DNA from 2 places in the Synechococcus sp. H60.3 genome. Region 1 is predicted to be linked to the other one. Evidence: predicted binding sites of a transcription regulator. Region 1 holds the regulator's gene; the other holds the start of a gene.

What was found. Region 1 encodes HrcA, which represses chaperone genes, less so after heat shock. Its sites were predicted from a motif close to TTAGCACTCNNNNNNNNNGAGTGCTAA; they were not measured.
Region 2: the regulator HrcA is predicted to act here: its motif matches at 1,271-1,297, upstream of groES (co-chaperone GroES).

Annotation. Positions count from the first base shown of each region.
Region 1 is NZ_JANSIY010000028.1:13,732-17,141, forward strand. It holds gene NW841_RS04775 (hypothetical protein) at 1-31, opposite strand, end outside; gene NW841_RS04780 (urease subunit beta) at 168-575, opposite strand; gene NW841_RS04785 (urease subunit gamma) at 627-929, opposite strand; gene hrcA (heat-inducible transcriptional repressor HrcA) at 1,265-2,443, shown strand; gene tilS (tRNA lysidine(34) synthetase TilS) at 2,496-3,410, shown strand, end outside.
Region 2 is NZ_JANSIY010000023.1:19,296-22,705, reverse strand. It holds gene NW841_RS04230 (apocytochrome f) at 1-267, shown strand, start outside; gene NW841_RS04225 (PhzF family phenazine biosynthesis protein) at 322-1,134, opposite strand; gene groES (co-chaperone GroES) at 1,379-1,690, shown strand; gene groL (chaperonin GroEL) at 1,757-3,391, shown strand.

The DNA of each region.
Region 1 (3,410 bases):
CCATCCACCAAACGGTCTCACGCTCTAACATTGGCCAGATCCTAGAGGAAGAATTGGATAGCCCTACTCTCCTAAATTTGAGGCGGGATGGGGATATGGCCAAGCCTCAGCCTAGATGCGCAAAGCTGCATGCTTCGGGGGGCGTTATGTCCATAGCGCTTAGCCACCTAGCCCATCCACTCCTGCAATCGGGCCAGGGCCAGCCGCTTTTGCGTTGCAGAGCGGACGCTGCCCTCCGTTAGCCGGTTGAAGCCATGCACCAGCCCCTTGCCTCCCAGCGCCACCAGAGTGACCCGATGGGTTTGCCCCGGCTCAAAACGCACCGCTTGGCCGGAAGGGATGTTGAGGCGCATGCCAAAGCTGGCGGCGCGATCGAACACCAGGGCTCGGTTGACCTCGAAAAAGTGAAAATGGGATCCCACCTGAATGGGCCGATCCCCCCGGTTGGTGACCTCCAGCGTCACAGTGGCCCGCCCGACATTGGCTTGGATGGGATCCTCTGCCAGCAACAGCTCTCCCGGGATCGGGGCTGGTTCAGGGTCGGCAGCAGGTGTGGCTTTGGATTTGCGAGCCATATGGACAACCTCCTGAAGTCTCTGGGTCTTTGGGAGATCCTTAGAAAGCAGCTAGCGAATGGGGTGGTGAAGGGTCACCAGCTTGGTTCCGTCGGGGAAGGTTGCCTCTACTTGAATTTCCGGGATCATCTCCGGGATCCCTGGCATCACGTCCTCTCGGCTCAGCCACGTCAGCCCTTCACTCATCAACTGAGCAACGGTTTTCCCTTCCCGCGCCCCCTCCAAGATGGCTGCGCTCAGGTAGGCCACCGCCTCGGGGTAATTGAGTTTGAGGCCCCGCTGCCGCCGATCCCGAGCTAACTGGGCGGCCAGGTAGATCAACAGCTTGTCTTTCTCCTGGGGGGACAAGTACATGGAGCAACCTCGAAAGATACAAAACGATACAGAACAGACAGCAGCAGGCTCACTTAGCCTAGAGTTGACTTAATTACTTAGTACCACCTCTGGGCGAAAAAAGGCTGCAGAGGCTACAGGGGGTTTCGCTTTTCTTGCCAAACCAAGAGCTTCCACCTCTTTCCACCTCTGCCGTTGCTACTTTCCGCCCCTGCCACCCATGATGAAAGAGTAACAATAAAGTTAAAAATAGAAGTAAAACTTTATCCGATCCTCATTTAGCCCTAGCTTGGTTGACCTGAGATCCATTGGCTAATTCCCCTTAGCAGGTGTTGATTGGGTTCTTTTGAGCAGCCATGAAACTCGAACTGACTCCCAGACAACGGAAGATCCTGTGGGCAACGGTGCGCAGGTATATTGCCACGGCAGAACCTGTCGGCTCCAAAACCTTGGCCCAGTCCTACAACCTCGGAGTCAGCACGGCTACCATTCGCAACGACTTGGCCACTTTGGAGCAGGTTGGGTTGCTGTTCCAGCCCCACACCTCTGCCGGTCGGATCCCTTCTGACTTTGGCTATCGGGTCTATGTGAACGATCTGTTGACCTCCGCCAACATGGATGAGATCCCGAGCGATGCTCCCCAGCCGGAGCCCCATCCTGCGCTGCAGCAGTTGCTGGATCAGCTCAACCGTGAGCTGGGGGACGACCTCGATAGCCTCTTGCAGAGGGTGGCACAGCTTTTGGCCCACTTGAGCGGTTGCATCGCTCTCATCACCCCTCCCCAGGGGCCGGTGGTAGCCGTTCACCATGTGCAGTTGCTGCCGGTGGGGCCAGGGCGGGTGATGGTGCTAGTGGTTACGGATTCCTACCAAACCCATTCTGCCTTGGTTAGCCCACCGGAGTGGCCCGACGATCGGCGCGAGGATCTGGAAGATGAGCTGCAGCTACTGAGCAACTTTCTCACCCTGAAGTTGCGGGGCAAGACTTTTGCCGAGCTGCAGGATCTGAGCTGGTTGAAGCTGGATGAGGAGTTTCGCGCTTACAGCCATTGGCTGCAGCAACTGCTGCGCTCGGTAGTGCAGCGCTACCTACGGCCCTCGCTGGGACAGGTGTTCAGCGCGGGCATGACGGAGCTGATGCGGCAGCCGGAGTTTTCCCAGGCCCAGCGGATGCAGGCGGTGGCCCAGTTGATCGAAAAGGGATCCGAGCAGCTTCAGGGGATGATCGGGCTCTATTCCATGCCAGATAGCCCGTCCACGGGCGAAGCAACTCTTTCGGCCACGGCGGCCAGGAACAAGGCATCCTCTAGCACTCCAGAGCAGGATCCATCCCACAACGTTCCCGTGATCATCTACATTGGCAGCGAGAACCCGCTGGAATCTCTGCACCACTGCACGGTCATTGCCTCAGTTTATCGCCGCCGCTCGGCGCCCCTGGGTGCGGTCACCCTGCTGGGGCCGACCCGCATGGCCTACGAGCGGAGCATCGCTGCTGTGCAGACGGTGGCCTCCCATCTCACTCGGGCCCTTGCCTGAGGGATCCCAGGGAGAACGCGAGGTCTGGGTTGCCCCCGAGCAATAGCCAACTGTGGCCAGGCTTTCTCCTCTTCACCTGCGGGTTCAGTGTGCCATTCGCGAGCGGCAACTGCTTCGCCCCGGCCAGCGGCTGCTGGTAGCTTTTTCTGGCGGACAAGATTCTTTTTCCCTGCTCCAGATCTTGCGGGATTTGCAGCCTCGCTGGGGCTGGCAGATCTTTGTTTTGCACTGTGATCACCGTTGGTCAGCCGATGAGACGGAGTGTGCCAAGTTTTTGCAGGGATGGCTGCAACAGCAGGGCCTGCCCCACGCCGTTGAGACTGCCGATCCCATCCGCTGGGATGAGGCGGGGGCCAGGGCTTGGCGCTACCAGCAACTGAACAAATGGGCGCGCACCTGGAGTTGCGAGGTGGTGACCACAGGGCACACGGCCAGCGACCGGGCGGAGACGTTTTTGTGGAACCTGCTGCGGGGCACGGGGGCTGCCGGCCTGGTCAGCCTAGATTGGCAACGGCGTTTGGACGAGCGGGATCCCACCTCCGCTTGGTTGGTGCGTCCCCTGCTGGGCCTTTCCCGCTGGGAAACGGAAGAGTTCTGCCGACAATACCAGTTGCCGGTCTGGCCGGATCGCAGCAACCAGGATCTGGCTCATGGCCGCAACCGCCTTCGCTTAGAGGTGATGCCCTATCTCAAGCAGCACTTTAACCCGCAACTGGAAGCGGCTTTGAATCGGGCAGCCACACTGTTGCAGGCAGAGCATGAGCTGGTGGTGGCGCAAGCCGCCCAACTGTGGTTACAGGTGTACGAGCCCGCTTTGCCGGGGCTGCAGCGGGATCCCTTGCGGGCTGCGCCCCTGGCTTTGCAGCGGCAGGTGATGTTTCAATTCTTGTCGCTGCTGCTGCCCCATCACCCAACTTTTGAGCAGGTGGAAGCCGGGATGCGGCTCCTGAAAGCAGGCCGCCGCAGC
Region 2 (3,410 bases), on a different contig from region 1:
ACCGAAGGCGGACTGAAGCACCTCGTGGTGCCGCCAGGGCCGGAGTTGGTGGTTAACATTGGCGATAGCGTCAAAGAAGGGGATCCGGTTACCAACAACCCCAACGTAGGTGGCTTTGGCCAAGTAGAGCGGGATCTGGTGCTGCAGAGCCCGGATCGGGTGAAATGGCTGGTGGCCTTCCTAGCAGCGGTGGCTATCACGCAGCTTCTGCTGGTGCTCAAGAAAAAGCAAGTGGAGCTCATTCAAGCGGCAGAACTTTTGGGCTAGCCCAACTGTTCCAGTACTTTTCCAGCACCCCGGAATCAGCCGGGGTGTTTTTTTCTAGGGAATCCGCAACTCTCCCGCCATTACCAGCACGGCTTGTCCAGCAATCTCCACCCGCGGGCCGCGATGGCGGCACCAGAGCTCGCCTCCCCGCGCCGAGAGCTGCCGCACCCTGAGCTCAGTTCGGCCTAGGCGCTCTGACCAATAGGGCACCAACAGACATTGGGCAGAGCCAGTTACGGGATCCTCCGGGATCCCCAACTGGGGGGCAAAAACACGACAGACAAAATCCGGCTCTCCTTCCCCCTCTGCCCCAGAGGCGGTGACGATCAACCCCGAGACAGGCAGCGTCTGAACCCGATCCAACTCCGGCTGCACCTGCTGCACCTGTTGTGCCGAAGCCAGCACCGCTACCCCCATGCTGCCGCGGTACAGCTCTACAAGTGGGATCCCCAGAGCCGCGGCCACTTGCTCCCGGCCTTCTGGCCAGGGTTCCGGGAACTGGGCGGGAAAATCCATCGCCAGCCGCTCCCCCTGCCGCCGCACCTGCAGCCGGCCACTGCGGGTGGAAAAGGCCACCTCCTGAGCTTTTGGGTGAATCTCGGTCAAGAGCACATAGGCACCGGCCAAGGTGGCATGCCCACAGAGTTCTACCTCGGTGGTGGGAGTAAACCAGCGCAGCCCGTAGAGGGGAACATCGCCCAGGGATCCCTGGAGGAGTAAAAAAGCCGTCTCCGACAAGTTGTTCTCCGCCGCAATCGCTTGCATCAAAGCTGCCGGCAGCTCCTGAGGCGGCAAACACACCGCTGCCGGATTGCCCCTAAAAGGCACGGCCGTAAAGGCATCCACTTGAAACAACGGGATCCGCACCTGCTTGTTCAGCCCACCTCATGCCATGATCCCACAACAGGCCTAGAAGTAGAGAGATCCGCACCCAACCGTACCCGGCAAAAAGGGGGATCCCGCCAAAAGGGGCTATTGTCAGGCTGGAAAGTCGACTGATAGACTAGCACTCGTAAGCCGAGAGTGCTAAAACCTCGACTACGGAAGCTTAGGTTTGCGCTCGATACAACCCTTCAGCCTCGCGTTTTAGGCCTTACGGAGGATATTTGTCATGGCTGCAGTAACTCTCAACGTCTCTACGCTGAAGCCGCTAGGCGACCGCGTGCTGGTCAAGATTGCCCAGCAGGACGAAAAAACGGCGGGTGGCATCTTTTTGCCCGATACCGCCAAAGAAAAACCCCAAGTGGGGGAAGTGGTCGCAGTTGGGCCTGGCAAGCGCAATGACGAGGGCAAATTGATCCCGATGGAACTGAAAGCTGGCGACAGAGTGCTCTACTCCAAGTACGCCGGCACAGAAGTGAAGCTGGGCAGCGATGAGTACGTGCTGCTGGCTGAGCGGGATATTCTCGCAATCGTTCAGTAATTTTCAGTCCTTCAGCGATCGATCCTCTACATCGCCCTTAGTCCATTTACGTTTGAGAGGTTGAGTATGGCCAAGTCAATCATTTTTAGCGAAGAAGCCCGTCGCGCCCTTGAACACGGCATGGATATTTTGGCAGAAGCCGTAGCCGTTACCCTTGGCCCCAAAGGACGCAATGTTGTGCTGGAGAAAAAATTTGGCGCACCCCAAATTGTTAACGATGGGGTGACCATCGCCAAAGAAATTGAGCTGGAAGACCATATTGAAAACACTGGCGTCTCCTTGATTCGTCAGGCGGCTTCCAAGACCAACGACACGGCTGGTGACGGCACCACCACCGCCACCGTCCTGGCCCATGCCATGGTCAAAGAAGGGCTGAAAAACGTAGCCGCCGGCGCCAACCCGATTGCCCTTAAGCGCGGCATTGACAAGGCGGTGAAGTTCCTGGTGGACAAGATCGCCGAACATGCCCGCCCGGTGGAAGACTCCAAAGCCATTGCCCAGGTGGCGGCCATTTCCGCCGGCAACGATGAGGAAGTGGGCCGCATGATCGCCGAGGCCATGGACAAAGTGGGCCGCGAAGGGGTCATCTCCCTGGAAGAAGGCAAGTCCATGACCACGGAGCTGGAAGTGACGGAGGGGATGCGCTTTGACAAAGGCTACATTTCCCCCTACTTCGTCACCGACACGGAGCGGATGGAGGCGGTTCTGGAAAACCCCTACATCCTGATTACCGATAAGAAAATCACCCTGGTACAAGACCTGGTGCCGGTTCTGGAGCAAGTGGCCCGCGCCGGTCGTCCGCTGCTGATCATCGCCGAAGACATCGAGAAAGAAGCCCTGGCCACCCTGGTGGTGAACAAGCTGCGGGGCGTGCTGAGCGTGGTAGCGGTGAAAGCGCCTGGCTTTGGGGATCGCCGCAAGGCCATGCTGGAAGACATCGCCATCCTGACTGGCGGTGAGGTCATCAGCGAAGAACGCGGCCTGAAGCTGGAGAACGCCCGTCTCGACTCCTTCGGCTCGGCCCGTCGCGTCACAGTAACCAAAGACCACACCACCATCGTGGCGGAAGGCAACGAAGCGGCTGTCAAAGCCCGCTGCGAGCAAATCCGTCGCCAAATTGAGGAAACTGACTCCACCTACGACAAGGAAAAACTGCAAGAGCGTCTGGCCAAGCTCTCCGGCGGTGTGGCGGTGATCAAAGTAGGCGCGGCTACCGAAACCGAGATGAAGGATCGCAAGCTGCGCCTGGAGGACGCCATCAACGCCACCAAGGCGGCGGTGGAAGAAGGGATCGTCCCCGGCGGCGGTACCACCTTGGCGCACCTGATGCCGGTGGTCACCGAGTGGGCGCAGGCCAACCTGTCTGGCGATGAGCTGGTGGGGGCCATGCTGGTTGCCCGCGCTCTGGGCGCTCCGCTGCGCCGCATTGCCGAGAACGCCGGCCAGAACGGCTCGATCGTGCTGGAGCGGGTGAAAGAGAAACCCTTCACGGTGGGTTACGACGCCCAGAACGACGCCTATGTGGATATGTTTGAAGCGGGCATCGTTGACCCGGCCAAAGTCACTCGCTCTGCCCTGCAAAACGCCGCCTCGATTGCCAGCATGGTGCTCACCACCGAAGCGATTGTGGTGGACAAGCCGGAGCCCAAAACCAACACGCCGGCAGGCAGCAGCAGCGGCATGAATGACTACGACTACTAATCGTTCGGTGAGGGCAAGA